3 regions of the Mesorhizobium sp. WSM4817 genome follow, and region 3 is predicted to be linked to each of the others. Evidence: predicted binding sites of a transcription regulator. Region 3 holds the regulator's gene; each other region holds the start of a gene.
What was found. Region 3 encodes PhoB, which activates phosphate uptake and scavenging genes when phosphate is short. Its sites were predicted from a motif close to TGTCATNNANCTGTCAT; they were not measured.
Positions count from the first base shown of each region.

Region 1 (10,633 bases), on a different contig from region 3:
CGCGCGGCGACTTCAGCGCGCCCGACTGGTACAGCGCGGAAATATCCTGATCCGGAAGAATGCCTGTCTGCCGCAAAGTCTGGCTCCGCTCGAAGGCCGGGCGTGGTCTCGTCTTGTCGCAGGTTCTTGCCGTGGAACCCGCTGGTACAAACCTCTTAATCATGCCGGCAATTGACGCAAGCGCGGCGCAGGTCTAAAGGATCGTTATCCCGTGGTGATTTGGCCGGTCGGCTTGCAGCCACGTTAAACAAGTCGCTAAAGGACCGTCGGGCCGAAAGGCCGTACGACCGGTTGCGACTTTCGCGGCCGGTTTTTTTGTGTTTGGACCATTTTTTGTGTTTGGAACAAGGTGATGACGAGCAAAACGCGCAACTGGAAGCCTCAGACCGCCCTCGTGCATGCAGGAACGCTGCGTTCCGGCTTCGGCGAAACCTCCGAGGCGATGTATCTCACGCAAGGCTATGTCTACGACACGGCGCAGGCGGCGGAAGCCCGCTTTAAGGGCGAGGAACCGGGCTTCATCTATTCGCGCTATGCCAATCCGACGGTCGACATGTTCGAGAAGCGCATGTGTGCGCTGGAAGGAGCCGAAGATGCCCGCGCCACCGCATCCGGCATGGCGGCGGTGACGGCGGCGTTGCTGTGCAGTGCCCGGGCGGGCGACCACATCGTGGCAGCGCGCGCGCTGTTCGGCTCCTGCCGCTGGGTGGTCGAGACGCTGGCGCCGAAATACGGCATCGAGGCGACGCTGGTCGACGGCACCGACGTCGCCAATTGGGAAAAGGCGGTCAGGCCCAACACCAAGTTGTTCTTCCTTGAAAGCCCGACCAATCCAACGCTGGAGGTCGTCGACATCGCAGCCGTAGCCTCGCTTGCCGATTCGATTGGCGCGCGGCTGATCGTCGACAACGTCTTTGCCACGCCCTTGCAGCAGAAGCCGTTGCAACTCGGCGCCCATATCGTCGTCTATTCGGCGACCAAGCACATCGACGGCCAGGGGCGCTGCCTCGGCGGCATCATCCTGTCGGACAAGAAGTGGATCGACGAGAATTTGCACGATTACTTCCGCCACACCGGTCCCAGCCTCTCGCCCTTCAATGCCTGGACGCTGCTGAAGGGCCTGGAGACGCTGCCGCTGCGCGTGCGCCAGCAGACGGAAAGTGCCGGCCGGATCGCGGACTTCCTCGCCGAGCGATCGGAAATTGTCCGCGTCATCTATCCCGGCCGCGCCGATCACCCGCAGGCGGCGATCGTCAAGAAGCAGATGTCGGGCGGCTCGACGCTGATCTGCCTCGACGTCAAGGGAGGCAAGCAGGCGGCCTTCGCCTTCCAGAACGCGCTCGATGTCGTGCTGATCTCCAACAATCTCGGTGACGCCAAGAGCCTGATCACCCATCCGGCGACGACGACACACAAGAATCTGAGCGACGAGGCGCGGGCCGAACTTGGCATCGGGCCAGGCACGCTCAGGCTATCCGTCGGACTGGAGGACACTGACGACCTGCTCGAAGACATCGAGCAGGCCTTGAAAGCCGCCAGGTAGGGATACGCGCCGAACTGCTGCGCTCTAATCTGCAAAGCAGGCGCGGTCAGGCGCCCGACGGCGTCTCTTCCAATTCCGCAACGGCGCTGGTTTGGATGGTCATCGTGTTGCCGCGCCAGTCGACGGCACCGCTGAGCCAGCCGCGCACCCAGATGGCGGGAAGCATCACGTCCCGCGCAACCATCGCCGGGATCATGCGCAGCGACAGGTGCCAGCCCTTGGCCGAGGCGAGAGCGCATTCCGGCAGATAGGCGACTATCAGCACGGCGATGGCGGTAGCCGGCAGGCTGAAACCGGCGCCTGCTGCCGCAACCAGCGCAAGCACCAGGGGCGGCGCCGCTCCGATCAGGATCTCGGGCGCGAAGAACAGTGGGAATGTGACGCGACGCAGGCGTGCCCAGCGGGCCTGGCGCGACCAGATTTCGCCAAATGTGCGCAAGCCGAGCGGCTGTTCGAAGGGCGCGGCAACGAGATTGACGCGCAGTCCGAGCCCGTTGACCAGCTTGGTCGCAGCGGCATCCTCGGCAATCTCGGCGGCAAGCGCACGGATGCCGCCATTGGCGTCGAGCAATGGCTTGTTCCACAGCATGCTCTTGCCCTGGGCGAAACCGAGGCCGAGCGCCTCGCCGGTATATTGCCAGCGGGCCTGCAGCGTGTTGAGGAAAGCGCATTCGACCTCCGCCCAGAACCCGTCCGGCCGCGAGCCGATCGGCGTCGAGCAGACGAGGCCGGTGTCCTGCCGCCATGCCGTCATCAGATGCTGGACATAGTCCCTCGGCATCAGGACGTTGGAATCGGCAAGGATGACCCAGTGGTGGCGTGCGGCCTCCCAGGCCTTCACGCAATTGTTGAGTTTCGGATTGCCGCTGATGCGGTCGTCGCCGACCAGCAGCCGGGCCGGCACGGCCGGAAAGCGGGCGATCGCATCGGTGATCGGCCCGACCACCGGGTCGTCGGCATGGGCGACGCAGAAGATGAGCTCATAGCGCGGCCAGTCGAGAGAGAAGGCGCGCTCGAGCGTCTCCTCGGTAAACGGCTCGACGCCGCGCGACGGCACGACGATCGATACCGGCGGCGCCTTGGCGGCTGGCGGCGTGATCCTGCCAGGCCGCTTCAGCTTCAACGAAGCGAGCAGGATGCTGGCGAGATTGACAACAAGCAGAGCTATGGAAAGCAAGGCGGCTGTGACTGTCAATTCCATCAATATCTGGTCGCTCCAGAAAAAACCGGCCGCATGAAAGCCGTTTTCAACAGTTCGACAGAATGCTGAGTCGCCCGGCCCTGCACACCATCCCCGGCCCTGCACACCATCCCCGGCCCTGCACACCATCATTGTCACGTGTCACTTAAATGACATTGTTGTTCGGCACCTGCGCTTAACAAATTCGGGCAACGATGGCAGACACCGAGGGGACGCACCCCGTTGACCAAACTGCGGAGAGGGTCGAATGTTCCGTCTGCATAGTGTGGAGTGATTTATGTACAGCGCCGTCACGCGCGACATCGAAGTGCAGGTCAGGCCGTTCTATCTGGAAGATCGCTCCGACCCGTCGGAGAACCGCTATGTCTGGGGCTACCAGGTGACCATCGACAACCAGTCGGATGAATTCGTGCAGCTTCTGTCGCGCTACTGGCAGATCACCGACGGCACCGGCCGGGTCGAGGAGGTGCGCGGCGCCGGCGTTGTCGGCGACCAGCCTGAACTCAATCCCGGCGATAGTTATCAGTATACGTCTGGCTGCCCACTCTCGACGCCATCCGGCATCATGGTCGGCCACTACACGATGCGCAATAAGCGGGGTGAGACGTTCGACGTCGCCATCCCCGCCTTTTCGCTCGACCTGCCGGGCACGCGGCGGACGGTGAACTGAGAGAGATAGATGGCCGGAAGGTCGTGCTGCCCCTCATCCGCCTGCCGGCACCTTCTCCGTATAGTGAACGGGTAAAAGGGAACCCATCTATCTATGAACTGGACAACCTGTCGCAACGCTGGCGCCCCCTCTCCCCGTTCTTCACGGGGAGAGGGTAAGGGTGAGGGGCAGCGCCAACGCTTCGTCGGTGATTTCAATTCTATTGAGCCGCAGCAAATTCCGCCGGGTCGAAGTCATATTGCTTCGAGCAGAATTCGCAGGCGACGTGAATGCCGCCATCCTCGGTGCTGTCCCTGATCTCGTCGGCGGAGAAGCCTCCGAGAATGCCGCGGATCTTCTCCCTGGAGCATGAGCACTGGTCGGCTACCGGCACGCCGCCGAAGACGCGCACGCCGTGCTCGTGGAACAGCCGGTAAAGCAACCGCTCGGCGCCGATCGTCGGGTCGATCAGTTCCGTCGGCTCGATGGTGCCAAGCAACGCGAGCAGTTCCTGCCAGGAATTGTCGGCCGGATCATGGATCTCCTCGCGCGGATCGCCGTCGCCACCCGGAAGGTCGGGCACGCGCATGCGTTCGGGCGATTGCGGCAGGAACTGTGCCAGGATGCCACCGGCGCGCCATTGCTCGCGGGCACCGCCGATGCCGGGCGTCAACAGCTTGGCCACCGAAAGCCTGAGATCGGTCGGGATCTGCTCCGACTGCCGGAAATAGGTGCGGGCGGCCTCCTCCAGCGTCTCGCCGTCGAGTTGGACGATGCCCTGATAGCGCTGCGTGTGGGCGCCCTGGTCGATAGTCAGCGCCAGGACACCGCTGCCGAGCAGCGTCCGCTGCGAGGTCTCGCCGGCAGACGTCAGTGCCTCCAGCCGATCGGCGTCGAAGCGGGCATAGGCGCGCAGCGCATGCGGCGTGGAAAAATCCGCCACCAGCATGTCGACCGGCCCGTCGGTGCGGGTCTGCAGGATGAACTTGCCTTCGAATTTGAGCGAAGTGCCGAGCAGCACCGTCAGCACGCAAGCTTCCGCCAGCAGGCGGGCGACCGGCTCGGGATAGTCATGCCGGCCGAGGATCGCGTCGAGCATCGGCCCGAGCTGGACGGTACGGCCGCGCACGTCGAGCGGGCCGACCTCGAAGGGCACGACATGATCGTCGCCGGCGTAGCCGAATTCGCCGAGTTTGGGTTGATGTTCAGCCAATTGACGAGTTTCCAACATGACAAAGCTCCGGGGCGCGGCGATGCCGCCCTCCGGGGCGCATGCGTCGAAACGCGCTCGATTTGCGTGATGCGCCTGAGATAGGCATCACGCACTCCCGGATCAAGGCGGCCCGGATCATGGCGGTCCTGATCAAGGCGTTCCGGATCACGGCAGCCCGGATCAAGCGCCGAGGCACCAGGCCAAAACCGCCTTCTGCGCGTGGAGCCGGTTCTCGGCCTCGTCGAACACCACCGAATGCGGGCCGTCGATGACTTCGTCGGTGACCTCCTCGCCGCGATGCGCCGGCAGGCAGTGCATGAACAAGGCGTCGGACTTTGCCTTCGCCATCAGTGCCGCATTGACCTGATAGGGTGAGAAGACATTGTGGCCGCGAGCACGGTGCTCCTGGCCCATCGACACCCAGCAATCGGTAACGACACAGTCGGCCTCGTGGACGGCCTCCTCGGGCGAGCGGGTGAAGTTCAACTTGCCGCCATGCGCCCTCGACCAGTCGACATGCTTCTGCGCCGGCTCGCTGCCTTCCGGCACGGCGACGTTGAGGTTGAAGCGGAACCGCGCCGAGGCCTCCAGCAGTGAATGCAGCACGTTGTTGCCGTCGCCGGTCCAGGCGATGGTCTTGCCGGCGACCGGGCCGCGATGCTCCTCGAAGGTCATGATGTCGGCCATCAGCTGGCAGGGATGGGTATCGTCGGTCAACCCGTTGATGACGGGGACGGTGGCGTTCTCGGTCAGCTCCAGCAGCCGGTCATGCGACGTGGTGCGGATCATGATCGCATCGACATAGCGCGACAGCACCTTGGCCGTGTCGGCGATGGTTTCGGAGCGGCCGAGCTGCATCTCGGCGCCGGTCAGCATGATGGTCTCGCCGCCGAGCTGGCGCATGCCGACGTCGAAGGACACGCGCGTACGCGTCGACGGCTTGTCGAAGATCATCGCCAGCACCTTGCCTTCAAGCGGTTTTGTCCGCTCGCCAGCCTTGAGCCTTGCCTTTCGCACGACGGCATCGTCCAGCATAAGGCGCAGATCGCCCTCGGAAACGGCGGAAAGATCGGTGAAATGGCGAAGGCTCATGTGGGTCTTCCGACTGTTATTTCGCCGCAGCCGCGGCGATGGCGTCCGACAGGCCCCGGGCGCCGGCGCGGATGCGGTCGAGCGCCGCATGGATCTCGGCGTCGGTGACGGTGAGCGGCGGCAGCAGGCGAAGAACGTTGTCGCCGGCCGGAACCGCCAGCAGATGCTGGTCGCGCAACGCCATGTTCACCTTGGTGTTGGGCGCGGCGCATTTCAGGCCGAGCATCAGGCCGCTGCCTCTGATGTCTTCGATGACATCGGGAAATTCGTCGGCGACACCCGCCAGCCCCTGCTTCAGCAGCAACGCCTTGCGCTGCACATCCTCCAGAAAACCATCTGCCAGCACGACGTCGAGCACGGCGTTGCCGACCGCCATCGCCAGCGGATTGCCGCCGAAAGTGGTGCCGTGCACGCCGGCGGTCATGCCGACAGCGGCCTCGTCGGTGGCGAGGCAGGCGCCCACCGGGAAGCCGCCGCCGATGCCCTTGGCGACCGCCATGATGTCGGGCGTGACGCCAGCCCATTCATGCGCGAACAGTTTTCCGGTGCGGCCGATGCCGCACTGGACCTCGTCGAAGATCAGCAGCAGATCATGCTGTTCGCAGAGCTGCCTCAGCCGCTTCAGCGACTGCGTCGGCACCGGGCGGATACCGCCCTCGCCCTGCACCGGCTCGATCAGGATCGCGGCGGTCTCTGATGTGATCGCCTTTTCGGCGGCGTCGATGTCGTCGAAGCCGACCTGGTCGAAACCTTCGACCTTGGGGCCGAAACCTTCCAGGTATTTATACTGGCCGCCGGCGGCGATGGTCGCCAGCGTGCGGCCATGAAAGGCGCCTTCGAAGGTGACAATGCGAAAGCGCTCGGGATGGCCCTTTACGAAATGGTAGCGCCGCGCCGTCTTGATGGCGCATTCCAGCGCCTCGGCGCCGGAATTGGTGAAGAACACCTTGTCGGCGAAGGTGGCGTCGGCCAGCCGCTCGCCCAGACGGCTCTGCCCCGGAATCTCGTACAGGTTGGAGACATGCCAGAGCTTGGTCGCCTGCTCGGTGAGTGCCGAGACCAGATGCGGATGGCTGTGGCCCAGCGAATTCACGGCAACGCCGCCGCCAAAATCGAGATACCGCTCGCCCTTGTCGGTGACCAGCCAAGTGCCTTCCCCATGGTCGAAGGCCAGGGGTGCGCGGGTAAAGGTCTCGAAAAGCGCCGAACCGCTCATTATATGCGTCTCCGGAACCGGAAAATCAAAAAGCCGCCAAAGCGGCGGCCTGTGCGGCTTATCGTGTTTTTCGGCCATGAAGTCAACGAAAACGTCGCGCAAGGACGCGCGGCAAGCTTTCCAGCGAGACGCCGGCTCATCAGCGACCGGGCAAGTTGGGGAAAACCGAAAAAACCGATTCGTGTTGGCCCTCGGACTCTTGTCACCGAGTCAGCGCATAAGGTAATTATAGGTCGAGAAATAACTAGATTTCGTGCGGCGGACCTAATCACCCGATATATGTGGTGTCTGCCCGGCGGAAGCCGGATCGTGGAAGGATTCCGATCGCCGCACATTTCAGCAGGAGCGCGGTCTCATGAATTGGACTGACGAGCGGGTCGAACTTCTTAGAAAATTGTGGTCGGAGGGGCTGAGCGCCAGCCAGATCGCCGCACAGCTTGGGGGTGTCAGCCGCAATGCCGTCATCGGCAAGGTGCATCGGCTGAAACTGTCGGGCCGCGGACGCGCGACTGCCACGCCGGCACGCCAGAAGAAGAGCGTGCAGGGATCGAGCGTGCAGAAATCGGTGTCGCGGGCCGCGAGCACTGCGCGGCATATCACCACGTCGATCGGCGCGACCGCGCTGCAGGCGCAATTCGACGCCGTACCGGTGACGCGTCATTATGTCCGTCCGGTCCAGAACGTCGTCGTGCCGATCTCGCGGCATCTGCAGCTCGTCGAATTGACCGAGCGGACATGCAAATGGCCGAATGGCGATCCGCTTTCGGAGGAGTTCCATTTCTGCGGCAACGACGCGGCCGAAACCGGACCCTATTGCAAGTATCACGCCCGCGTTGCGTTTCAGCCCGCTTCGGAGCGGCGGCGCAGTAGGTAGGGGAGTAAGGGAGTACGGCAGTATGTGGTGAACTGAAAAGACTGCGCTCGTGAGGCGCCATCTTATCTACTGCCCTACTGCTGCCCTGCTGCCCTACTGCCCTACTGCCCTACTCTTCACAGCCAGCCGCTCTTGCGGAAGCGCCAGTAGAGAACCGAGCAGACCAAAATAATCGCTCCCAGAACGACCGGGTAGCCATATTCCATCCTAAGTTCCGGCATGTCGTTGAAGTTCATGCCGTAGATGCCTGCGAGCGCCGTCGGCACCGCCAGGATTGCAGCCCATGAGGCGAGCTTCTTGGTGATCGCCGTTTCCTGGCTCTGGCCAACCAGGAGGCTCGCCTCGAAGGCAAATGCGAGCACCTCCCGCAAGCTGTCGATCTTCTCCTGGACGGTGCGGATGTGGTCGGTGACGTCGCGGAACAGCGGGTGCATGGCCGCATGGATCTGCGGCAGGTCGGCGCTGGTCAACCGGCGGCAGACTTCCACCAGCGGCAGCGCGGCGTTGCGCAGGCGCAAGAGATCGCGGCGCAGCATGTAGAGCCGCTCTATGTCGGAGCCGGTCATCGGCTTCAGCAGAACCCTGTCCTCGATCGCCTCGACCTCGTCCTCGATCTGCTCGAGCACCGGCATGTAGTTGTCGACGATGAAATCGAGAATGGCATAGAGGACGAAATCCTCGCCTTTGGCTAGCGAATGCGGGCAGCTTTCCCAATGCTGGCGAACGGCGGCATAAGAAGTCGACGGACCGTGCCTGACGCTGACGATGTAGCCGGCGCCGACGAACAGATGCGTCTCGCCGAAGGTGACGCGCCTGTCGATCAGTTGAGCCGTGCGGGCAACGATGAACAACGCATCGCCATATTGCTCGATCTTCGGCCGCTGATGCGGATGCTCGGCGTCCTCGATCGCCAGATCGTGCAGGTGGAATTGTGCCTGGACACGAAGCAACAGGTCGCGGTCCGGCTCCAGCAGGCCGATCCAGACGACATGACCTGGCTTCTTGGCCCATTCGCCGGCTTCCTCGATCGGAATGTCGGCGACACGCCGGCCGGCGGTATAGACGCTGGAAGCGACGATGGCCGATGTCGGCGGGGCCGGCGTCAGGTTCCGAACGGTTTCCATCGCTACCTCCTGGAGGCATGGCCTCGGGTCAGGATCAGGAACGTTCGGTAAAGCTTAGCCTAAATCAGCGATGGGTTCGAGAGGCAGCCGCTCACTTCGCCGGTAGCGTTGCGGGAAGCACAATCTTGTCTGTCTTGTCGCCCTTCGGCCGCTCGGCCGGCATCTGGTCGCCGGTGACGATGTAGTAGATCGTCTCGGCGATATTGGTGGCGTGGTCGCCGATCCGCTCGATGTTCTTGGCGCAGAACAGCAGGTGCGTGCAGGGCGTGATGTTGCGCGGATCTTCCATCATGTAGGTCAGCAACTCGCGAAACAGCGAGGTGTACACGGCGTCGATCTGATCGTCGCGGTCACGCACGAAGCCGATCTTTTCCACCGAGCGCGACGCATAGACGTCGAGCACTTCCTTGAGCTGCGTTAACGCCAGGTCGGCTAAGGCCGCGATGCCGCGGAACAGGCTGGTCGGCTGGCGCCCTTCTATGACGGCAACCACGCGCTTGGCGACATTCTTGCCGAGGTCGCCGACCCGCTCGAGATCCGCCGAGATGCGGATCGCGCCGACGATCTCGCGCAAATCCGTCGCCATCGGCTGGCGCTTGGCGATGATGATGATCGCCTTGTCGTCGATCTCGCGCTGCCCCTGGTCCAGAACGGCATCGTCGCGGATGACCTTCTGGGCAAGGCCAGGGTCGGCGTTGACCAGGGCCGCAATCGCCTGTTCGACCATGCGTTCGGCATGCCCGCCCATCGCGGCAATGCGCTTCGACAGATATTTCAGCTCCTCGTCATAGGCGCTGACGATGTGCACGGACTGCATGGAGATGCCTTCCCGGGTCTTCTGGTCCGAGTCGTTCCTCGAATCCCCGCTGATACGCTAGCCGGATGACAGAAAAAAGAAAGCGTTAGAGCGACGTGCGTCCACTAGGCCACAGAGTAGGCTATAAAGTCCTGTATCCACGCATCCGGTGGTCCTAAAGTCTTCCGGTACTCGGGCCGGCGCGTGCTTAGATAGTGAGGTGTCAGTGCACCGGCAAATGCACCGTGAAAGCTGCGCCGTTGCCGACCTCCGACTTGATCGACAGCCTGGCGTTGTGGCGCGTGAGGATATGCTTGACGATGGACAGGCCAAGGCCGGTGCCCTTCTGGGTCCGGCTGTTTTCGACATCGACGCGGTAGAAACGTTCGGTGATGCGCGGGATGTGCTCCTCGGGAATGCCGGGGCCAAAGTCCCGGATGGTGACGTCGATGCCCGGTTCGGGACCGTCATCGCTGTGGGCAATCGTCACCACGACACGTCCACCCGACTGTCCATATTTGCAGGCGTTTTCCAGCAGATTTTCGAAAACCTGGAAAAGTTCATCGCGATCCCCCGGCACATTGAGTGGTCCTTTCGCGAAATCCCGCTCGATGGCAACGCCGGTTTCCCGGGCAAGCGGACCCAGCGAATCGATGACGCTGTCGAGGGTCTCGCGGAGATCGACCTCGGTTCCCGGCTTCAGATAGGGTTTCATCTCCAGCCGCGACAGCGACAGCAGGTCGTCGATCAGGCGCGCCATGCGGCCGGTCTGGTTGTGCATGATCTGCAGGAACTGCTCGCGCGCCGCCGGGTCGTTGCGGGCCGGGCCGCGCAGCGTCTCGATGAAACCGGAAATCGAGGCGAGCGGAGTTCGCAGCTCATGGCTGGCATTGGCGATGAAGTCGGCCCGCATCCGGTCGATCCG
Region 1 covers NZ_JBVVQQ010000015.1:46,852-57,484, reverse strand. The annotation lists gene AC0L2K_RS20600 (2'-deoxycytidine 5'-triphosphate deaminase) at 1-76, opposite strand, end outside; SAM riboswitch at 202-279, shown strand; gene AC0L2K_RS20595 (O-succinylhomoserine sulfhydrylase) at 353-1,543, shown strand; gene AC0L2K_RS20590 (ceramide glucosyltransferase) at 1,590-2,744, opposite strand; gene apaG (Co2+/Mg2+ efflux protein ApaG) at 3,022-3,414, shown strand; gene AC0L2K_RS20580 (Hsp33 family molecular chaperone) at 3,614-4,624, opposite strand; gene argF (ornithine carbamoyltransferase) at 4,787-5,698, opposite strand; gene AC0L2K_RS20570 (acetylornithine transaminase) at 5,715-6,914, opposite strand; gene AC0L2K_RS20565 (GcrA family cell cycle regulator) at 7,270-7,788, shown strand; gene AC0L2K_RS20560 (magnesium and cobalt transport protein CorA) at 7,905-8,912, opposite strand; gene phoU (phosphate signaling complex protein PhoU) at 9,004-9,729, opposite strand; gene AC0L2K_RS20550 (sensor histidine kinase) at 9,932-10,633, opposite strand, start outside.
Region 1: a site for PhoB is predicted at 2,883-2,899, ahead of AC0L2K_RS20590 (ceramide glucosyltransferase). Genes of this name have one in related genera too.

Region 2 (10,633 bases), on a different contig from region 3:
CTCAAGGGGGGAGATTGGCAGCTTCGGTCTTGTCGCCAATACTGCAATGTCGGCAATTGGCGAAAGCCGCAGTGATGTCCAATCTCCCCCCTTGAGGGGGAGATGCCAAGTGGTGGCAAAGAGGGCAGGACAGAGGGGGGTGGGACGGAACGCAAGCATCTCAGGCCATAACCATCTCAGAACGCCACCCGGTCACCGCCCTTGAGCGCCAGCATCTCGCGCGCCTCGGTGGGCGTGGCGACGTCCAGCGACAGCCCGTCGAGCACGCTGCGGATGCGGCGCACCTGGTCGGCATTAGACTTTGCCAGCTGGCGGCCGTCGTAAAGGCTGTCCTCCAGCCCGACGCGGACATTGCCGCCCATCGCCGCCGCAATCGCAATCATCGGCATCTGGTGGCGCCCGGCGGCCAGCACCGAAAACTGGTAGCTGTCGCCGAACAGTTTGTCGGCGATGCGCTTCATATGGACCAGATTGTCGGGATCGGCGCCGATACCGCCGAGAATGCCGAACACGAACTGGATGAACAGAGGTCCCGACACCAGACCTCGATCGCGAAAATGCGCCAGTGAATAGAGGTGGCCGACATCGTAGCATTCAAATTCGAAGCGTGTGCCGCAGCCCTTTCCAAGTCTTTCGAGCACGGTCTCCATATCGGCAAAGGTGTTTTTGAAGATCGTGTCGCGGGTCGCGTCCAGCAGTTTCGGCTCCCACTCGTGCTGCCACTCCCTTGACCGGTCGAGCATCGGGAACAGCGCGAAATTCATCGAGCCCATGTTGAGCGAGCACATTTCGGGCTCGGCCCTGAGTGGTGCGGCCAGCCGCTGGTCGAGCGTCATCAGCGAGGAGCCGCCAGTGGTGATGTTGATCACCGCTGATGTCGCCTGCTTGATGCACGGCAGGAACTGCATGAACACATCAGGATCGGCGGTCGGCCGCCCGTCCTTCGGATCACGGGCGTGAAGATGCAGGATCGAGGCGCCGGCTTCGGCAGCCGCGATCGCCTCTGCGGCGATCTGGTCCGGCGTCACCGGCAGATGCGGTGACATCGACGGCGTGTGCACCGACCCGGTGACGGCGCAGGTGATGATGACTTTTCGCGGCGCCATGGCTCAGCCTTCGACCGGCAGGTCGAGTTCGCCGGCCAGGACCTGCAGCGAGTCACCGATGATGGCGACGATCTCGCCGATCTGCTCGGCCGTGACGATCATCGGCGGCGCCACCATGAAATTGTCGCCGTCGACCCCGCCCTTGACCTTTCGCCCATAGATGATCAGGCCGCGCTCATAGGCGAGGTCGAGCAGGCGCTGGGTGGCCTTCTTCGCCGGTGCGATCGGCCGCAGCGTATCGGGGTCGGCGACCATCTCGGCGCCTAGCAGCAGTCCCTTGCCGCGCACGTCGGCGACGAACGGAAACCGCTTGGCCAGGCCCTTCAACTCAGCCATCAAAAGATCGCCCATGCCAGCCGCATTGGCGATCAGGTCGAGACGGTCCATTTCGCCAAGCACGGCGAGCCCGGCGGCGCAGGCGAGCGGATTGCCGGCATAGGTATGGCCATGCTGGAAGCCGCCGGAGGCGAGCAGCGGCTGCACCAGCCGCATGGATGCCGCCAGCGCGCCGAGCGGCGCATAGCCCGAGCCCAGCCCCTTCGACAGCGCGACGATGTCGGGCTTGCAGTCAAAATGGTCGCCGCCGAGGAATTTGCCGGTGCGGCCGGCACCGCTCATCACTTCATCATGGATGAGCAGGATGCCGTAGCGGTCGCAGATTTCGCGGATGCGCGGATAATAGCTGTCCGGCGCCACCAGCGCCGCGGTGGCAGCGCCGCCGACCGGCTCCATGATGAAGGCGAGCACGCTTTGCGGCCCCTCAGCGAGGATCTTCTCCTCCAGCATGTCGGCGTAGCGGACGCCGCGCTGTTCCATCGAGAGATTGTCGCGGTCGCGCCAGGCGGCCGGCGCCGGCACGGTCGGCATGACCTGCATCATCGGCGCAAAGGTTTCGGCCAGCGCATCATCGCCGGTGACGGCGAGCGCCCCGAGCGTGCCGCCATGATAGGATGGAAAGCGCGTGATCACCTTCCAGCGGCTGGCCTGTCCGGTGGCGACAGCCCATTGCCGCGCCAGCTTGACGCAGGATTCCGTCGCTTCCGAACCGCCCGAGACAAAGAAGATCCGGTCCAGGCCTTCGGGCAGCTTTCCGGCCAACTCCCGTGCCAGGTCCTCGGCCGGCTCGTTCTCGAAATGCAGCCGGTAGGCGAAGGTGGCGCGATCCATCTGCCGCTTCATCGCATCGAGCACGTTGCGGTTGGAATGACCGATATTGGCGACCATCGGTCCGCTCGACCCGTCGATGAAGCGGCGGCCGTCCTGCGTCCAGATGTAGATGCCTTCGGCGCGGTCGACCAGCGGCCGGCGCAGGCTGGACAGATAGAACAGATGCGACGGCAGGCGCGTCTCGGTATCCGGGGCAGGGGTCTGGGACTTCAGCATGTCAGGACTTTCCGAGATAGCGGTCGAGTACATTCCTGGTGACGCGCTCGACCATCGCGTCCTGCCTTAGCAGGCCGGCGACCCATTCGCAGCTTCCGGCGTGGAACACCTCGCCCTTGCCTCGCCGGAAATTGACGATCATACCGTTGCCGCGCTTGACCTTGTCGAGATTGGCGTCGCTCGCCTCGCCGAACAGCGTTTCGGCGGTGAAGCGTCCATCCTCGTCGCCGAGAAACTGGTGTTCGAACGGGATGTCGGTGCTCTCCTCGACTTGCGCAGCCATGCCGACCGCAAGGATTTCCAGCCCATCCGGCGCGCCGCTGTCGGGCGCCGGGTAGGGTAGGCCGCCGTGGATCTCGTGGTCGAGCCCGTCGACCTCGTAGCCATAGACATGGCTGTCGGCGCCGAGCAGGTCGCCGTAATAGATGCCTGTGCCGGCGAACGCCCAATGCTCAGGCCGGTAGACCGGAAAGCCGCGCACGCCGCGCGGTGCGCAACCGCCCCAGCCGGCGTAGATGCCCCTGGTCGCATTGAGCCCGAAGGTCGTCGCACCCGGCCGGCCGATTTCCGGTGCTTCCCAGGAGTTGGTGGCGCGGGTCACGTCGCCGCCGCGATAGACCGGATCCTCGGCGCGGGCGCGGTATTTGTAGCAGACCTGACGGCGGCCCTCGTCCTCCAGTCTGGTCTGCCACATGAAATTGCCGGCGAAGCGCGCCGCATGGCCGCCGCGCTCGATGTAGGCGTCGACAGCGTCGCGCATCTCCCAGGTCCAGTATTCGTCATGGCCGACGAAGACGACGCAGTCATAGCCGTCGAGGATTTCGGGCGAGAAATGCAATTCGTGCTGGCTGGCAAGGTCGACCGGATAGGCGGCACGCTCTGCAAAACGAAAGAAGTGGCTGTCATAGCTTGCCCAGCCCGACGAGGCGTATTTCTTCGAATGGCCGGTGGCGAAGGCCCATTCCATATGCGGATAGCGCGGCACGGTTTTGGGCGCCACGGCGACCGCGAGCGGCACGCGCGGCGCCTCCTTCGGCAGGACAACAAAGCCGCGGCACCATGGCCGCTTCGTCGACACCATTGGGGCATACTGGTCGCGGTTCGGGCCGGTGATGCCTTCGTAATGATTGGAGCCGCCCCAAGTGTTGTAGGCAAGCCAGGTGCCGGTGGCGGCGACCTGCAGCACACGACCCCGTTTCTTGCCGGGCTGCGGGGTAACGATGAAAAGATGGTGGCAGCGGACCGGCTTGCCATCGCGGCCATCCGCCGTCAGCGTGACGCGATAGGCCCCGGACGGCCAGTCGTCGCCGACGCGGAATTCAAACGACGCGTCCCAGCCGCAGCCTAGGACCGAACATTGGTCGGGTGTATCCTGCCAGCGTGCCGCGATCCCGGCCTTCTCGAACATTTTCGTCTCGATGCCGCCGTCGCGGACGATCGCCATGCTGAAGCTGGAGGCCGTCGAGCTGACATGCAGCGTCACCGTCTCGCCCCGACGGTATGAGAAACGGTCGCTGTAGCACCAGATCTCGCCATGTTCGCCGTCCATGCCCGGCCACTCCCAGTAGTGGCCGCGCACCGCTTGCCGGCGCTGGTGGGGCGTCAGTCCGAAATCGGGGAATTCGGTCGGCAAGTCAGTCATGGCTACCGGCATGATCGAAGATCGCCATTTCGGCCATCTGCTCGGCAAGCGTCAATCGGAAACGATCGGGCCAGCGATAGCTGACAGCCGGCCTTGGCCTTGCCTGTCAAACCGACTATCTCTCAAAAGGCGGCCTTTTCCGCCGCGGGAGCCGACATGCTGAGAGTGCAAAAGGTCAGGGTGGACGACATCTACGTGCCGACCGCGCGCAGGAAGACGCTGCATCCCGAGACCGTTCGGCATCTGGCCGAGGACATTCTGGAAAACGGCATGAAGACGCCGATCCAGGTGCGCCACGACGGCAAGCGCCATATCCTGGTTGAAGGCCTGCACCGGCTGGAAGCGGCAAAGTGGCTCGGCGAGACCGAGATCGAAGCCTATCTGGTGCAAGCCAAGCGCCACTAGGTTTACGCGGCCGCCCGCCTAAATCGGTCTAGCGAGATTTTTCGCGAGACCGTGTCGGGCTGTGCGTTGCCCGCTCGTCCTTGAGACGGAAACCGGCATTCAAGCAACCCTTTTGCAAGCAAGTGAGGAGACCATCATGACGACCAAGCTCGACATCGCCCCCAGCTCCGACCGTGAACTGGTTCTCGCCCGCATCATCGATGCGCCGCGCGAGAACGTCTATCGCTGCTGGACCGAGCCGAAGCTCGTGACGCAATGGTTCGCGCCAAAGCCGTGGACGACGCCGCGCGCCGAAATGGACGTACGCACCGGCGGCTCCAGCCTGGTTGTGATGGCCGGTCCCGACGGCAACGAATTCCCGAACCCCGGGGTCTTCCTCGAAGTCGTGCCGGGCAAAAAGATCGTTCTCACCGACGCCTACACAAAGGCCTGGGAGCCGTCCGAAAAGCCGTTCATGACGGTCGTGCTGACCTTTGAGGATGAGGGCGAGGGCAAGACCCGCTACATCGCCCGGGTTGCGCATTGGTCGGTCACTGACCGCGAAGAGCACGAGAAGATGGGCTTTCACGAGGGCTGGGGCCAGTGCGCCGACCAGCTCGAAGAAGTCGCCAGGCGGCTTTGATATCGGCGGGACGCAAGGAGACCGACATGTCCAGATCGATGTTTTTCGCCATTTTCGCCTCGGCCGCGGCGTTGTTCGCCGCGCCGGGCGCCAGCAATGCCGAGGACGTAAAGCCGTCCATGACCAGCGAAACGAAAGCCATGCCGAAGCCGGCGAAATCCGGCCTGCTGCCGATCAACGGCCTGAATTATTATTACGCCGTCTATGGCCGGGGCGAGCCGCTGCTTCTGCTGCATGGTGGTCTCGGCACCACCGATATGTTCGCGCCGATCCTGCCGAAGCTTGCCGAAAGCCGCACCGTCATCGGCGTCGACCTGCATGGTCACGGCCGCACCGCGCTCGGCGATCGGCCGTTGAGCCTTGAGGCGATGGGTGACGACATGGCGGCGATCGTCAAGGCGCTCGGCTACGACAAAGTCGACGTCATGGGTTACTCGCTGGGCGGCGGCGTCGCCTTCCGCATGGCCGTCCAGCATCCCGAGACAGTGCGCCGGCTGGTGCTGGTCTCGACCGGCTATGCCTCGGACGGCTTCTATGCCGACATGCGTACTCAGCAGGCGCAGATCGGCGCGGCGATGGCCGACATGATGAAGGACACGCCGATGTACAAATCCTACGTGGCGGTCGCGCCGCACCCGCAGGATTTTCCAAAACTGCTCGACCAGCTGGGCACCCATATGCGCAAGGACTACGACTACTCCGCCGACGTGGCGAAGCTGAAGATGCCGGTCATGCTGATATTTGGCGACAGCGACATGTACCGGCCCGAGCATGAGATCAAGTTCTATCAGATGCTCGGCGGCGGGCTGAAGGACGCCGGCTGGATGCGCGAGGACCTGTCGCAGAACCGCTTGGCCATCCTGCCGAACCGCACCCACTACGACGTGTTTTTCGCGCCGGAACTGGTGGCCGCCGCATTGCCCTTCCTCAATGGCGAGACCAACGTCAAGACCTGGGACGAGATCGTCAGAGAAACGCACTGACCGCCTGACAACTGCCTGCCGGCCGTCCTCCCGCGAGATGGCCGGCGACGCTCGTTGCGCATCGCGCCTGATCGTACATTCGGCCTGCCGCATCACGCCAACAGATGGCGCCATCAAAGCTTTTCAATTGACGCTCCTATCCCGGCAGCTACCTTCCTGCCAATCTTCAGAAAGACGGGCTAAGGCAATGGCGAAATATCAGGGTGGCTGCCTGTGCGGGGCAGTGCGCTACCGCACTGAGGCCGCGCCGATCAACGAGCGCGTCTGCCATTGCCGGCTTTGCCAGAAGGCGCTGGGCGCGGCCTTCAACGCCCGCGTGCTGTTCCGTATCGACGATGTGACCATTGACGGGCCGGTGGCGACGGTGAATTCCTCGCCCGATCTCAAGCGCGGCTTCTGCCCGGGCTGCGGCACGACGATGTTTTCCCGGCGCGACTCCGCCGGCATCATCGGCATCACCTCCGGCTCGCTCGACGATCCTTCCATGTTCAAACCGCAGATGCATATCTGGACCGCCTCGAAGCAGCCCTGGGTGCAACTCGACGACGAACTGCCGCAATATGAAGGCGCGCCCCCGCCCAACTGAGGCGCAGGGCGTGCCCAAATTTTTTCGTCCGAGACACGAGATAGCCGGCAAAGCGTCATTGGCGAGCCATCATTGCCGCCTATCTATTGCCTGCGGGTCGGCAGTCGAAGGAGGCGACAGATGAACGACAGAATTAACACCCTGGATGAGCTTTTGAGCGATCCGATGATCAAGCTGGTGATGGAGCGTGACCACGTGCAGCCGGCCGAGCTTCGCTCGCTGCTCGAAGAAAAGGTTCGCCGGGATGACGATGCGTCGGTCAATCCCGTCACCGATCGCCCAAACTCCGATCGCCTTGGCACCGACCGCTCCGTCCCGCCCGCTCATATGGTAGCCGAGAGCTGCCACAATCTATGGTTGTGCGGCTAAGCAGCGGCCTGGCGTCGGCGATCCTTCGCGCGCCTTCGGTCCTGCGGCGTTTCCAGGCTCTCACCGCTACGGTGATAGAGCGAGCGCCTTGCCCAGCCCCTCTGCCCTAACAATTTGATTCAAACTTTGTTGGTAATTTCTTGTTAGTAATCCGGACTGGTTTGTCCGGCGGCGTTGTCTTGCCATCGGTCTGTTGTGTTCTGCGTACAGGTCCAGATGCGGTTATCAGGCGTCGTCATCTTCTCGATCGCGTCACTTTGCCTTGCCGGCTGCACGTCCACGTCCGGCGTCGACGCGCTGCAAGTGCCGTCCAGCGAGACGACCAGCTCGGTTGTGCGGCCGCCCGCGCCGGTGGCGTCGGTCGGCGCTGCCGATGCTGAACCCGACTTCGCGCCGGAGGAGGCGACGGAGCAGACTGTGGCGATGGCCACTCCGGAGCCTGCCGAAAGCATCGAGCCACCCGTCGAGCCGATTGCCTTGGTGGCGCCGAAGCGGCTGGCACGGGCAGCACCGATCCTTGCCGAGCCGGTCCAGCGCCATCGTTTTCGTGACGCCAAGCCGATCAATTTCGGCAGGGCATCGCCCAGGCACCTGGCCGTTCACGGCGTCGACGTCTCGCGCTGGCAGGGCAACGTGAACTGGGCGAAGCTGCGCGCGCAGGGCGCGAACTTCGCCTACATCAAGGCGACCGACGGCGGCGATCACCTCGACCCGATGTTCAGGAAGAACTGGCGCAATGCCGACGCCGCCGGCCTCAAGCGCGGCGCCTATCACTTCTTCTACTGGTGCCGCACCGCTGGTGAGCAGGCCGACTGGTTCATCCGCAACGTGCCGAGGGTCGAGGGCGCCTTGCCGCCGGTGATCGATGTCGAGTGGAACGGCGAATCCAGCTGCAAGCGGCGGCCGTCGCGGCAGAAGGTGCTGGAGAAGATGCAGGTCTTCATGGACAAGCTCGAGCGCCACTACGGCCAGCGGCCCATCATCTACACCGCGCCTGATTTCTACCGCGACAATCTCAGAGGCGCATTTCTGGACTATCCATTCTGGCTGCGCGCGGTGGCGCAGCACCCGTCAAAGGTCTATCCCGGCCGCAAATGGGTGTTCTGGCAGTATTCCGGCTCCGGCCTGTCGCATGGGGTGAGGGGCCGCATCGACCTCAACGTCTTCCACGGCGACGAGAGAGCCTGGCGGAACTGGGTTGGTGGGCGGCAGATGGTGGCCGAGGCGGAGTAGGCGGCCGAACAAAGTGCCCATTTGCAGACCAGCATGAGGTGAATATCGACGGACCTGACCACCTGTCGCGGAAGTGTCGTCGATCCGTCATCGCATTGAAATGTCGTTCCCGCAAAGCAGGTGGCTTCCATTCGAACAGGAGACGCCACCCGTGCCCCGCCATTCCGCGCTTTTCGTCCTGACGGCAGCGCTTGCTGCCTCGGTTTCGCTGCCGGCCCATGCCGACATGATGTTCAACCGGGTCGCGAGCTTCGCAGTCGCCGGAAACCTGCCGGCGGACGTCGACAGGACCACGCCGACCTCGTCCGAGATCATCACGGCGAGCGAAGACGGCATGACGCTGGTTTATTCCGACAGCCCGCTCGGTGCGGTCGGCTTCATCGACATCGCCGATCCCAAGGCGCCCAAGGCCGGTGGCATCGTCAAGGTCGACGGCGAGCCGACCTCGGTTGTGGTCATCGGCGGCAAGGTGCTGGCCGGCGTCACCACGTCTCAGAGCAAAGCCCGGCCTTCGGGCAACCTCACCGTTATCGACCTTGCCTCCAAGGCGATCGAAAGCACCTGCGACCTCGGCGGCCAGCCGGACTCGCTGGCGTTCAGCAAGGACGGCAAGTTTTTGGCCATCGCCATCGAGAACGAGCGCGACGAGGAGCTGAACGACGGAGAAATTCCGCAGATGCCGGCCGGCGACCTCAGGATTTTCACGCTTGCAGAAGGCCAGCCTGATTGCGCGACGATGAAGACCGTCAACCTGGCGGGCATTGCCGAAGTCGCGGCGGAAGATCCGGAGCCGGAATTCGTCGCCTTCAACGAGGCCGGCGAGATCGCGGTCACGCTGCAGGAAAACAACTACATTGCCATCGTCAACGCCGAAACCGGCGCGATCGCCGCGCACTTTTCCGCAGGCTCCGCCACGCTGGACAAGATCGACACCAGGAAGAACGGCGCCTTGTCCTTCGATGGCAAGATCGAAAACGTCGCGCGCGAGCCCGACGCCGTGAAATGGCTCGACAATGACCGCCTCGCCGTCGCCAACGAAGGCGACTACAAGGGCGGCACGCGCAGCTTCACGATCTTCAGCAAGAAGGGCGAGGTCCTCTACGATTCCGGTCCGTCCTTCGAGTACCAGGTCGCCAATGCAGGCCATTATCCCGACGACCGCAACAAGAAGGGCGTCGAGCCGGAAGGTCTTGAGACCGGCACGTTCGACGAGGACAGGCTGCTGTTCGTCGCGTCCGAGCGTGGCTCCGTTGTCGGCGTCTACAAGGACACGGGTGCGGAGCCTCAGTTTGTGCAGATCCTGCCGTCCGGCATCGGCCCCGAAGGCCTGGTCGCGATCCCGTCGCGCAATCTCCTGGTCACCGCCAACGAGGCCGACCTGGTCGAGGACGGGCTCGCCCGCTCGCACGTGATGATCTACGACCGCTCCGAAGGCCCCGCCACTTACCCGATGATCACGGCAAAGCCCACGGCAGACGGCACGCCGCTCGGCTGGGGCGCGCTTTCGGCGCTCGCTGCCGGTGACACTGCCGGCAAGCTGTTCGCTGCCTCGGACTCGTTCTATGCCAACGCGCCATCGATCTTCGAGATCGATGCCACGCAGACGCCGGCGCTGATCACCGGCAAGACCATCGTCACGCGTGATGGCCATCCTGCACAGAAGCTCGACATCGAGGGTCTTGTCGCCGACGGTGAAGGCGGCTTCTGGCTGGCCAATGAAGGCGATCCGGCAAAGCTCGTCCCGCACGCCATCCTGCGCGTCGACGACAAGGGCGTGGTCAAGCAGGAAATTGGCTTCCCGATGGAACTGCTCGCCCACCAGAGCCGCTTCGGTCTCGAAGGCATCACCGCGATCGGCGAGGGCGACGACCTGACGCTGGTAATGGCCGTGCAGCGCGAATGGGTCGACGATCCGAAGGGCCAGGTCAAGCTTTTGGCCTACAAGCCGAAGGCCAAGGAATGGTCGGCGGTGCGCTATCCGCTCGAAGCGACCGAAGCCGGCTGGATGGGCCTGTCGGAGATCACCACGCATGACGGCAAGCTCTACATCCTCGAACGCGACAACCAGATCGGCGACCTGGCCAAGGTGAAGCGCATCTATTCGGTGGCGCTCGACGCCTTCAAGCCTGCCAAGCTCGGCGGCAAACTGCCGGTAGTCGAAAAGACGCTGGTGCGCGACATCATCGGGGACCTGAAATCAGCCACCAACGGCTATGTCATCGACAAGGTCGAAGGTTTCACCCTCGACAAGAACGGCGATATCTTCGTCGCCACGGACAATGACGGCGTCGATGATTCTTCCGG
Region 2 covers NZ_JBVVQQ010000014.1:76,632-87,264, forward strand. The annotation lists gene kce (3,5-dioxohexanoate:acetyl-CoA acetone transferase) at 177-1,106, opposite strand; gene AC0L2K_RS19820 (aminotransferase family protein) at 1,110-2,489, opposite strand; gene AC0L2K_RS19825 (N,N-dimethylformamidase beta subunit family domain-containing protein) at 2,491-4,131, opposite strand; gene AC0L2K_RS19830 (ParB N-terminal domain-containing protein) at 4,288-4,536, shown strand; gene AC0L2K_RS19835 (SRPBCC family protein) at 4,673-5,158, shown strand; gene AC0L2K_RS19840 (alpha/beta fold hydrolase) at 5,185-6,141, shown strand; gene AC0L2K_RS19845 (GFA family protein) at 6,329-6,727, shown strand; gene AC0L2K_RS19850 (hypothetical protein) at 6,848-7,096, shown strand; gene AC0L2K_RS19855 (glycoside hydrolase family 25 protein) at 7,313-8,329, shown strand; gene AC0L2K_RS19860 (esterase-like activity of phytase family protein) at 8,481-10,633, shown strand, end outside.
Region 2: a site for PhoB is predicted at 8,404-8,420, ahead of AC0L2K_RS19860 (esterase-like activity of phytase family protein). Genes of this name have one in related genera too.

Region 3 (10,633 bases):
ATGTGTCGATCGCAGCAGTGACAGATGCAGGTCGATGCGGCTATCGATCCGGTTGAGGGCGTCGTCCGCCGTCGCCTCGAATTTGATGCGCGCCGCTTCCTGGGTGGCGAAATAGGCGAATCCCGCCATTGTCAGGCTGATCAGCGCGACGGCGATGAAAGCGACGATCGGGAAGAACTTCTTCAAGCTGCGGCTGCGACCCATGGTTCCCCATCTTATGGGCAAGTCCCCGTGGCAACACAATGGCGCGGCCAAACCATCATGACGGCTGGCATATCACGTGACAGGTATTTGACGCTTCAGGCGGCGATCTTCAGCGCGCCTGGCCCCGGTATGGCGCCTGGCGGACACTTGCCCAGAATGATCATGCCGAGCACCTCGTCCTGGGTCACGTCGCCGGTGCGCGCCGTGCCAACGACCCGACCATTCTTCATGACGCAGACGCGGTCGGCAAGCTCGAACACATCGTGGATGTCATGGCTGATCAGGAAGATGCCGATGCCGTCGGCCTTGAGCTGCATGACCAGTTCGCCGACCTGCGCCGTTTCCTGCGGTCCCAGCGCCGCCGTCGGCTCATCCATGATCAGGATGCGGGCGTTGAACAGGATGGCGCGCGCGATCGCCACCGACTGCCGCTGGCCGCCCGAAAGCTTGACCACCGGCTCCTTGAATCGCTGGAAGCGGGGATTGAGCCTGCCCATCACGTTGCGCGCCTCGGCCTCCATGGCGCCATCGTCGAGCGTGCCCCAGCCGGTCATCAGCTCGCGGCCGAGGAACAGGTTGGCGGCGGCGTCGACATTGTCGGCGAGCGCCAGCGTCTGGTAGATCGTCTCGATGCCGTATTTCTTGGCGTCGCGCGGATTGGCGATCGAAGCCTCCTCGCCATTGACGAAGATTTGGCCCGAATCGCGCTTGTAGGCGCCGGACAGGATCTTGATCAGCGTCGACTTTCCCGCACCGTTGTGGCCGAGCAGCGCCACGACCTCGCCCGGGAAAAGGTCGATCGACGCATCGTCGACGGCGCGAATGCCGCCGAAGGCAATCGAGATGTTGCGCATGTCGATCAGTGGCGTGGGAGCAGTCGTGTCAGCCATGATCGTTCCTTTCCATGGTTTTGCCGAGCATGATGCTGGACCGAAACGGATGTCCACTTTTCGCTGACGCGGACCTTCGGCTCGGGATCATGCTCAGACCCGCTTGCGGTAGACTGTGTCGAGCCAGACGGCGACGACCAGCACGGCGCCGACGACGACGCTCTGAAGCGGCGAATCGATGCCGAGCAACACCATGCCGGACTGCAGCGACTGCATCAGAAGCGCGCCCAGCATGGCGCCGAGCACCGTGCCGGAGCCGCCGGCCAGCGACGTGCCGCCGATGACGGCTGCTGCGATGACCAAGAGTTCGTCCAGCGTGCCCAGCGCATTGGTCGCCGCATTGAGGCGGGCCGAAGCAATTGCCGCGCTGATCGCGGCCAGAACGCCCATGATCATGAACACTTTCATGGTCACCCAGCGCGTGTTGATGCCGGCGAGTTCCGCCGCTTCCGGGTTGCCGCCGATGGCAAAGACGTAGCGGCCGAAACGGGTGCGCCGGGTGATGAAGGTCATGACGATGCCGACTGCGACCGCGATCAGCACCGGTATGGCGATGCCATGGGCGATGAACAGCCCGCCTTCGGGGATGGTGATGCCGTTCCGCTGGGCGTATTGGCGCACGATGCCGATCGGCCAGGGATAGGAATTGGCGATCCAGACGGCGCCGAGGATGGCGGCGCAGGCGACAACACCAAGCAGGCTCTCCGCCCAGACCGGGCGCAACGGAAACTTGAAGCGCTTGCGCTGCGACCGGCCGTTGAGCAGCATCAAGGCGACGGCCACACAGGCGAGAATGCCGACGATCCAGCTCGCGGTCGCCCCGATCGAGCCACGCGGCCCGCCACCCATGAGTTGGAAGGTGGCATCGAGCGGCGCGACGGTGCGCCCGCTCGTCATCAGCCACGCCATGCCGCGCCAGATCAGCAGGCCGCCCAGCGTCACGATGAAGGCCGGAACCTCGAGATAGGCGATGATGAAGCCCTGAAGCGCGCCGATCATGAGGCCGAGCACCACGCCGGCAGCCAGTGCGATGACCCATATCCAGGGATTTCCAAGCTGGAATCCCATGACGCGGATGAGGAATTCTGCCTGCGCAACGCCCATCACCATGCCGATGACGCCTTCGACGGAGCCGACCGAAAGATCGATGTTGCGCATCACGATGACCAGCACCATGCCGGTCGCCATGATCGCGACCGAGGAAGTCTGCACCGACAGGTTCCAGAGATTGCGCGGCGTGAGGAAAAGCCCACCCGACAGGATGTGGATTCCAACCCAGATGATCAGCAGCGCGCCGACCATGCCGAGCATGCGTATGTCGAGCTCGGTTGCCTTGAGGAAGCGGCCGAAGGGGCTGAGCTCGGATTCACGCGCCCGGTCAGCAACCGGCGTGTTGGAAATCGTGTCGGTCATGATGTCCTCCCACCGTTGCCGTCTGCCGCGGATGCCGGAAGCAGCTTAGAAATTACCCGCGAGACGCGGAAAAACAACTCTTTTGAAAAAACGCCGCGGCGTGAAGCCGCGGCGTTTCAAGTTTTTTGGCGAAGGCGGATCAGTTGCAGACCGGGACGGTGCCCGCCGCCACGCCGGCGCAGACCTCTTCCTGCTTGATCCAGCCGGCGTCGATGACGACGTTGAGATTGTCCCTGGTGATGGCAATCGGCGTCAGGAACAGCGACTTGACGACATTGCCGCCCGGCGTGGTGAAATCCTTGACACCGGCAATGTCTGTCATCGGCTTGCCGTCGGCCAGCTGCGAGGCGATCTCGGCGGCGTTCTTGCCGAGCTCGCGCGCGTCTTTCCACACCGATACGGTCTGTGTGCCGAGCGCGATACGGTTCAGCGCGGCATGGTCGCCGTCCTGGCCCGAAACCGGGACGGATCCGGCCAGGCCTTGCGCCGTCAGCGCCGCGACGACGCCACCGGCGGTGCCGTCATTGGCGGCAACCACCGCATCGACCTTGTTGTCGTTGGCGGTCAGGAACTGTTCCATGTTCTTCTGGGCGTTGGCGGGAAGCCAGCCGTCCGTATAAGCCTCGCCGACATTCTTGATCTTGCCGCTGTCGATGGCATCCTTGAGCACTTCCATGGAGCCGGCGAACAGGAAATCGGCATTAGGGTCGGCGCCCGAGCCCTTGATGAAGACGTAATTGCCTTCCGGCGCCACCTTGAACACTTCGCGGGCCTGCATGCGGCCGACTTCCTGGTTGTCGAAGGTCAGATAGAAGACGTCCTTGTTCTCGATCAGCCGGTCATAGCCGACGACCGGAATGCCTTCGTCCAGCGCCTTCTGCACCGCCGGACCGATGGCCGAGGCATCCTGCGCAAGGATAATCAGCGCGTTGGCGCCCTGCGAGATCAGGCTTTCGACGTCGGTCAGCTGCTTGCCGGGATTGGACTGTGCGTCAGCGGAGATATATTTATCGCCGGCGGCCTCGATCGCCGCCTTCATGGCGGCTTCGTCGGTCTTCCAACGCTCTTCCTGGAAGTTCGACCACGAAACGCCAATGACCTTGTCCTTGGCCTGCGCGGCCGACGCGAGCGTCAGCGACATGGCGACCCCCGCCAGAATGGCGGCTGCGAATCTCTTCATGATATTCCTCCCTGCGCCGCGTAGGGCGCGACCAACTGGCCCGAAGGCCGGCACAAAGGCTCTATTTTTTTCGAGCCTCGAAAAAATACTGGTCCAAGGCCGAAGCACTGTCAACACATTTCTGATGGATTTTGACGTCCTGTCGAGATTTTTTCGAGGCTCGGAATAAATAATGACAGCCCCTTTTGCTTCTGCCAGTATTTGTCCGACATACCGACGGCTTCCGATTCATGAGCGGCCGCGGCAATGAGGAGGAAACAAAAAATGTCGGTGGGAATCCGTCATGACGATCTGCGCCGGCGCAACCGGGCGATGGTGATTTCGGCCGTGCGCCGGGCAGGCCAGCCGTCGCGGACCGAGATCGCCGCGACCACCGGCCTCAGCCATTCGACCATATCGGCGATCTCTGCCGACCTGATCCAGGAAGGCATCCTGGCCGAGAGCAAGGCGAGCGAGACGGTTTCGCTGAAACGCGGCCGGCCGCAGGTCGGCCTCAGCCTCAATCCGCAAGCCGCTGCGGTGTTGGCCGTCGTGTTGTCGCTGAATTTCCTGTCGGTCGCCGTCATCGATTATGCCGGACAAGTGGTCGCCGAGGAACAGCGCCGGCTGGACACGCTGACCATGTCGCGTGACGCGCTGATCGACGAATGTGTCGCCATCGTCCGGCGCCGGCTCGAAGATCCCGACCTCGATGTCCAAAGCGTCGCCCGCATCGCGCTGGCGATCCAGGGCATCACCGATTCCCACGCGCGCGCCATGTTGTGGTCGCCGATCACGCCGCAGACGAACATCGCCTTCGCCGACATTCTGGAACGCGAGTTCGGCATCCCGGCCATCATGGAGAACGACTGCAACATGATGGCCGTGGCGCTGCGCTGGCGCCACCCGGATCGCTACCGCGACGATTTCATCGCCATCCTGCTCTCGCACGGCATCGGTATGGGGCTGGTGCTGAAGGGCGAGCTGTTCACCGGCACCCACTCCTCAGGCGGCGAATTCGGCCACATGATCCATCGGCCGGGCGGCGCGCTTTGCCGCTGCGGGCGGCGCGGCTGCGTCGAGGCTTATGCCGGCAACTACGCCATCTGGCGCAACGCAAGGCTGTTGAGCGAGAACGCCGAGCCGGTCGCCGATGTCAGCGACGCCGACATGCGGGCCTTGGCGGCCCGGGCGCGCGAGATGGACGGACCGGAGCGCGAAGCCTACCGCAAGGCCGGCGAGGCGCTCGGCTTCGGGCTCGGCAGCCTGTTTGCGCTGATCGATCCGGCGCCGGTGGCCATGGTCGGCGCCAGCGCTGCCGCCTTCGACCTGATCGAGCCGGCCCTGCGCGAGGCCATCGCCCAGACCGCCGGCGGCCAGCATTCGGGTTCGATTTCCTTCGACACCGAGCCGAACGAGCTGCCGCTGATACGCGAAGGCTGCGCCATGCGGGCGCTAAGCTTCGTCGATCAGGAGATTTTCGCGCCGAGCATCCAGGCACGAGCCGGCTCGGTCGGAAAGAACGTGGCTTGAAGGATTCCCGGGTCGCGACTTGGGGTGTGTTGAGATTCAGGTCAGGCCGAGTCGAGAATGGTGGGTTCCGAGAACCGGAGCGGAGCGTACTTTTGGGTACGTGAGCCCGCGCATGACCCCGAAATCGAGATCGATTTCGGAAAGGTCGTGCGCAAAATCAAAGTTCTACAGCGTCCTTTGCGTGCCCAACAGGGTGCGCGGCGCTGTAGGTAAGCGCAGGTATCAGCCGTTCGCAGGCCGGCATCACCTGAATATCAGCACATCCCCTAGTCTTCCCTGATCGCATAGCCCGCGCCGCGGATGGTGCGGATGACATCGGGCATGCGACCATTGTTGACCGCCTTGCGCAACCGGCCGACATGGACGTCCACCGTGCGCTCGTCGATGTAGATCGTCTCGCCCCAGACATTGTCGAGCAACTGGCTGCGCGAGAAGACCCGGCCCGGGTGGCGCATCATGAATTCGAGCAGCCGGAATTCGGTCGGCCCGAGCCGGATCTCGCTCTTCTTGCGATAGACCCTGTGCGATTCACGATCGAGCATGATGTCGCCGACCTTGAGCACGCTGGACAGCACTTCGGGCTTGGCGCGGCGCAGCAGCGCCTTGACCCTGGCCATGAATTCCGGTGTCGAGAACGGCTTGACCAGATAGTCGTCGGCTCCGGTCGAAAGGCCGCGCACCCGGTCGCTCTCCTCGCCGCGCGCGGTCAGCATGATGATCGGCAGCCGCTCGGTTTCGGGGCGCACCCGAAGGCGCCGGCAAAGCTCGATGCCGGAAACCGCCGGCACCATCCAGTCGAGCACCAAAAGATCGGGCACGTTTTCCTGCAGCCGGATTTCGGCCTCGTCGCCGCGCGTCACCACCTCGACCTGATAGCCTTCGGATTCAAGATTGTAACGGAGGAGGACGCCCAGCGGCTCTTCATCCTCCACCACCATGATGCGCGGCGCGATCATCGGCCGGTTACTCCTGTCATGTCGCCGGCGCCGACATCGTCGTTTCGTCGAGCTTCGGGCGGTCCGCCGGCAATTGCTGCCCGGTCACGACAAAGTAGGCGTTTTCGGCGATGTTGGTGACGTGATCGCCGATACGCTCGAGATTCTTGGCGCAGAACAGAAGGTGCGTGCACGCGGTGATGTTGCGCGGATCCTCCATCATGTAGGTCAGGAGCTCGCGAAAAACCGCCGTGTATTTCACGTCGATCTTCTGGTCGTCGGCGCGCAGTTCCTTCAACGCGCCGGCATCGCGCGACACATAGTGCTCGACCACGCCGCGCAGCTGCACAAGAACGAGGTCCGCCATCGCGTCGATACCGTGCGACAGATTACGCGGCGTCGCGCTCTGCCCGACTGCGCTGACCCGCTTGGCTATGTTCTTGGCCAGATCGCCGATGCGCTCGAGATCGCCCGCCATGCGGATTGCGCCAACCACGGCGCGCAGATCCTGCGCCATCGGCTGCCGCTTGGCGATCAGCGTGATGGCGCTGTCATCGAGTTCGCGCTGCCGCGCATCCATGATGGCGTCGTCCGAGACGACGCGCTGCGCCATCGCATTGTCCGACGCAAGCAGCGCGCGGATCGAGGCCGCTACCATTGCGGCGGCGAGCTCGTCCATGTCGCGGATCAGCCTGTCGATGTGCTCCAGTTCCTCGTCGAAAGATGCGACGGTGTGTTCACCCATGGTGCTGTCCTCGTGTTCGAAATTCGCCGGACCGCTCAGCCGAACCGGCCGGTGATGTAGTCCTGGGTGCGCTTGTCGTCGGGGTTGGTGAACATCTTGTCGGTCGCGCCCTCCTCGACCAGATACCCGAGATGGAACATCGCCGTGCGTTGCGACACGCGCGCCGCCTGCTGCATCGAATGGGTGACGATGACGATCGTATAATTCTGGCGCAGTTCGTCGATCAGTTCCTCGACGCGGGCGGTGGCGATTGGATCGAGCGCCGAACAGGGCTCGTCCATCAGGATCACTTCCGGCGACACGGCGATGGCGCGCGCAATGCACAGACGCTGCTGCTGTCCGCCGGACAGACCGGTTCCCGACTCGAGTAGGCGATCCTTGACCTCGTTAAACAGGCCGGCCTTCTTCAGGCTCGATTCGACGATGCCGTCCAACTCGGCCTTGGTCCTGGCCAGGCCGTGAATGCGCGGACCATAGGCGACGTTTTCGTAGATCGACTTCGGAAACGGGTTCGGCTTCTGGAATACCATGCCGACGCGAGCTCGCAGCTCGACGACATCGATTTTCGGATCGTAGACGTCCTCGCCGTCGAGCGTGATCTTGCCGCTCACCCGCGCGATATCGATGGTGTCGTTCATTCGGTTCAGGCAACGCAGGAACGTCGACTTGCCGCAGCCCGATGGCCCGATCAACGCCGTCACCTGATGCTCGCGGACATCGAGATCGACGTCGAACAGAGCTCGCTTCTCGCCGTAGTGAACAGAGACCTTTTCGCCCTTCATCTTGATCGAAGGGGCGTTGGTTGCGCTGCTCAGTTTCTGCTCGACGCCGGCTTCCGTCATGATGTTCATATCCTCTACTCCTTACCAGCGCCGCTCGAAGCGCCTGCGCAGTATCACCGCGATGGCATTCATGATGACCAAAAACACCAGCAAAATCAAAATCGCCGCCGAAGTCTTCTGCTGGAACCCCGCTTCCGGGAAATCCGCCCACATGAAAATCTGCACCGGCAGGATCGTCGCGGGATCGGTGAAGCCGCCGGGAATGTCGACGATGAAGGCGACCATGCCGATCATCAGCAACGGCGCGGTTTCGCCGAGCGCATGCGCCATTCCGAGGATGGTGCCGGTCATGATGCCCGGCATCGCCAGTGGCAGGACGTGATGGAATACGGTCTGGACCTTGGACGCTCCGATGCCAAGCGCCGCCTCGCGGATCGAAGGCGGCACGGCGCGCAGCGAAGCGCGCGAGGCGATAATGATGATCGGCAGGGTCATCAGCGCCAGCACCATGCCGCCGACCACCGGGGCTGAGCGCGGCATGCCGAAGAAATTCAGGAATACGGCAAGTCCAAGCAGGCCGAAGACGATCGAAGGCACCGCCGCCAGATTGTTGATATTCACTTCGATCATCGTCGTCAGCCGGTTCTTGGGCGCAAATTCCTCAAGATAGATCGCCGCTGAAACGCCGATCGGGAAGGCGATTGCGAGGGTTACGATCATGGTCAGGAACGATCCGACGACCGCGCCCCAGACACCAGCCAATTCCGGCTCGCGGCTTGCGCCGGTGAAGAAGAAGATCGAGTTGAACCGGCTTTCGATCAGGCCGGCGCTCTTCAGCGTGTCGAGCCAGACGATCACCTTGTCCGAAATCTTTCGCGATGCTTCCGGCGTCTCGATGACGCGCAGGAATGCCTGGCCGCTCGCGGCGGGCGCCGTGCTGTCCAGCGCCTCGATCACCGTGCCTTTTGCGATCACCGTGCCGTTGGCCGCAGACGACAGCGAGGTCAGCTTGACCGTGCCGCCATTGAACGCGACCAGCAGCGACGACGCGCCGCTCGTCAGCGTAAACATGCCGTTTTCGCCCTCGGTCGCACCATGGCCGCGCGCCAGCGCCAGCATGGCATCGTCGCCGAAGGTCAGATCGATGTCGCCGCTGGTTTCCGAAGGCGTGACGCTTGTCGAAATCGCTTCGTCCGAACCGACGTCGGCAAGCAAACCCTTGAGATAGAGGTCGGCAAAATCGTCAAGTGGAACCGCATAGTCCACCGTTCCTCCGAGCATCCCCGGATCAGCCGCAATATCCTTGCGCAGGAACACGCCTGTGCCGGTGGAAATCAGCCCGCGCAGAAGGCGCTTGTCCTGGCGGCTCTTCACATCCGGAAATTTTGCCGTAAGCGCTTCCTGAGCGATGGCGTCGTAGTTCACTTCGTCGAGTTTCGCCGGGTCGACCTTGGCCGCTGAAAGATCGATCGGCAGCGTCACATAGTTCTGCCGCAGCGCCGGAATCGCCTGCGTGACGATCGTCGACAGGAGCAGCACAAGGAACAAGCCGGCCAACGCGACAGCTGCAGCGCCAAGCCATTTGAACCATTTTTCCGTGCGGTAGCGGCCCTTCAGCCGCGCCTTCGCGGCATCGTCGGTATGAACGCTGACCGGCCGTCCGACGGCGCCGAATGACGAGATCGCATCAGTCATATTGCTCTCGGTATTTCTGGACGACGCGCAAAGCCACGATGTTGAGGGTAAGCGTGATGCAGAACAGCACCAGGCCGAGTGCGAAGGCTGCAAGCGTCTTGGCGCTGTCGAACTCCTGATCGCCCACAAGCAGTGTCACGATCTGCACGGTCACGGTGGTGACCGCTTCGAGCGGGTTTGCCGTGAGGTTTGCCGCCAGCCCCGCCGCCATGACCACGATCATCGTTTCGCCGATTGCGCGGCTGACGGCAAGCAGCATCGCCGAAACGATGCCCGGAAGGGCAGCGGGAAGGACCACCTTGCGGATGGTTTCCGACTTGGTCGCGCCGAGGCCGGCAGAACCGTCTCTCAGGGATTGCGGAACGGCGTTGATCACATCGTCGGAAAGCGAGGAAACGAAGGGAATGATCATGATACCCATGACCACGCCTGCGGCGAGCGCGGATTCAGACGCGACGTTGAGGCCCAGGCTTTCGCCGATACCGCGGAAGTAGGGCGCAACCGTCAGCGCGGCGAAGAAGCCGTAGACGACGGTCGGAATGCCGGCGAGGATTTCCAGAACCGGCTTTGCGACCGCGCGGACGCTTTTGGAGGCGTAATCCGAAAGGTAGATCGCAGCCATCAGCCCGATAGGCGCAGCCACCAGCATGGCGATGAAGGTGATGAGCAACGTGCCGGCAAAGAGCGGCACCATGCCAAAAATGTCCTCGTTGACCGCCCCGGCCTCCGCTCCCGCGCCGGTGAAGGCGCTCTGCGGCGACCAATGCGTGCCGAACAGGAACTTGTAGAACGGCACCTGTTGGAAGAACCGCAGCGACTCGAAGATCAGCGACAGGACGATGCCGATCGTCGTCAGGATCGCGACCACCGAACAGGCGATCAAGAAAGCGCGAAGAACGCGCTCGACCACGTGGCGCGCCCGGTAGGCCTGTGCGATGCGTGAATAGGCCCAGTAAAATCCGGACGCGGAAAGCACGAGTGCGACGGTCCAGATGATCCAGGTGCTGGTCGCATGGACCGATTTGTAGAGGGCGGCGGCCGCCTCTTTCGTCGGATCGGCAAAGCCGACAAGCCCGCCAAAGGCCATCGCGCGAGCGTCGCGGATGAAAGCTTCGACCTGCGGGACGCCCATTCCCGACAACTCGGAGGAGAAGCGGTCGGTAACGATCGACGATTCAATTCCTGGCGTTACCAGCGACCACAACACGATCGCAAGCAGCGCGGGACCGGCGGCAAAAAGCGCCAGAAACATGCCATGCTGGCCAGGCAGCGAATGC
Region 3 covers NZ_JBVVQQ010000018.1:132,506-143,138, reverse strand. The annotation lists gene AC0L2K_RS23390 (CHASE domain-containing protein) at 1-186, opposite strand, end outside; gene AC0L2K_RS23385 (ATP-binding cassette domain-containing protein) at 300-1,094, opposite strand; gene AC0L2K_RS23380 (sugar ABC transporter permease) at 1,188-2,507, opposite strand; gene xylF (D-xylose ABC transporter substrate-binding protein) at 2,647-3,687, opposite strand; gene AC0L2K_RS23370 (ROK family protein) at 3,952-5,199, shown strand; gene phoB (phosphate regulon transcriptional regulator PhoB) at 5,466-6,155, opposite strand; gene phoU (phosphate signaling complex protein PhoU) at 6,172-6,879, opposite strand; gene pstB (phosphate ABC transporter ATP-binding protein PstB) at 6,915-7,730, opposite strand; gene pstA (phosphate ABC transporter permease PstA) at 7,743-9,356, opposite strand; gene pstC (phosphate ABC transporter permease subunit PstC) at 9,349-10,633, opposite strand, start outside.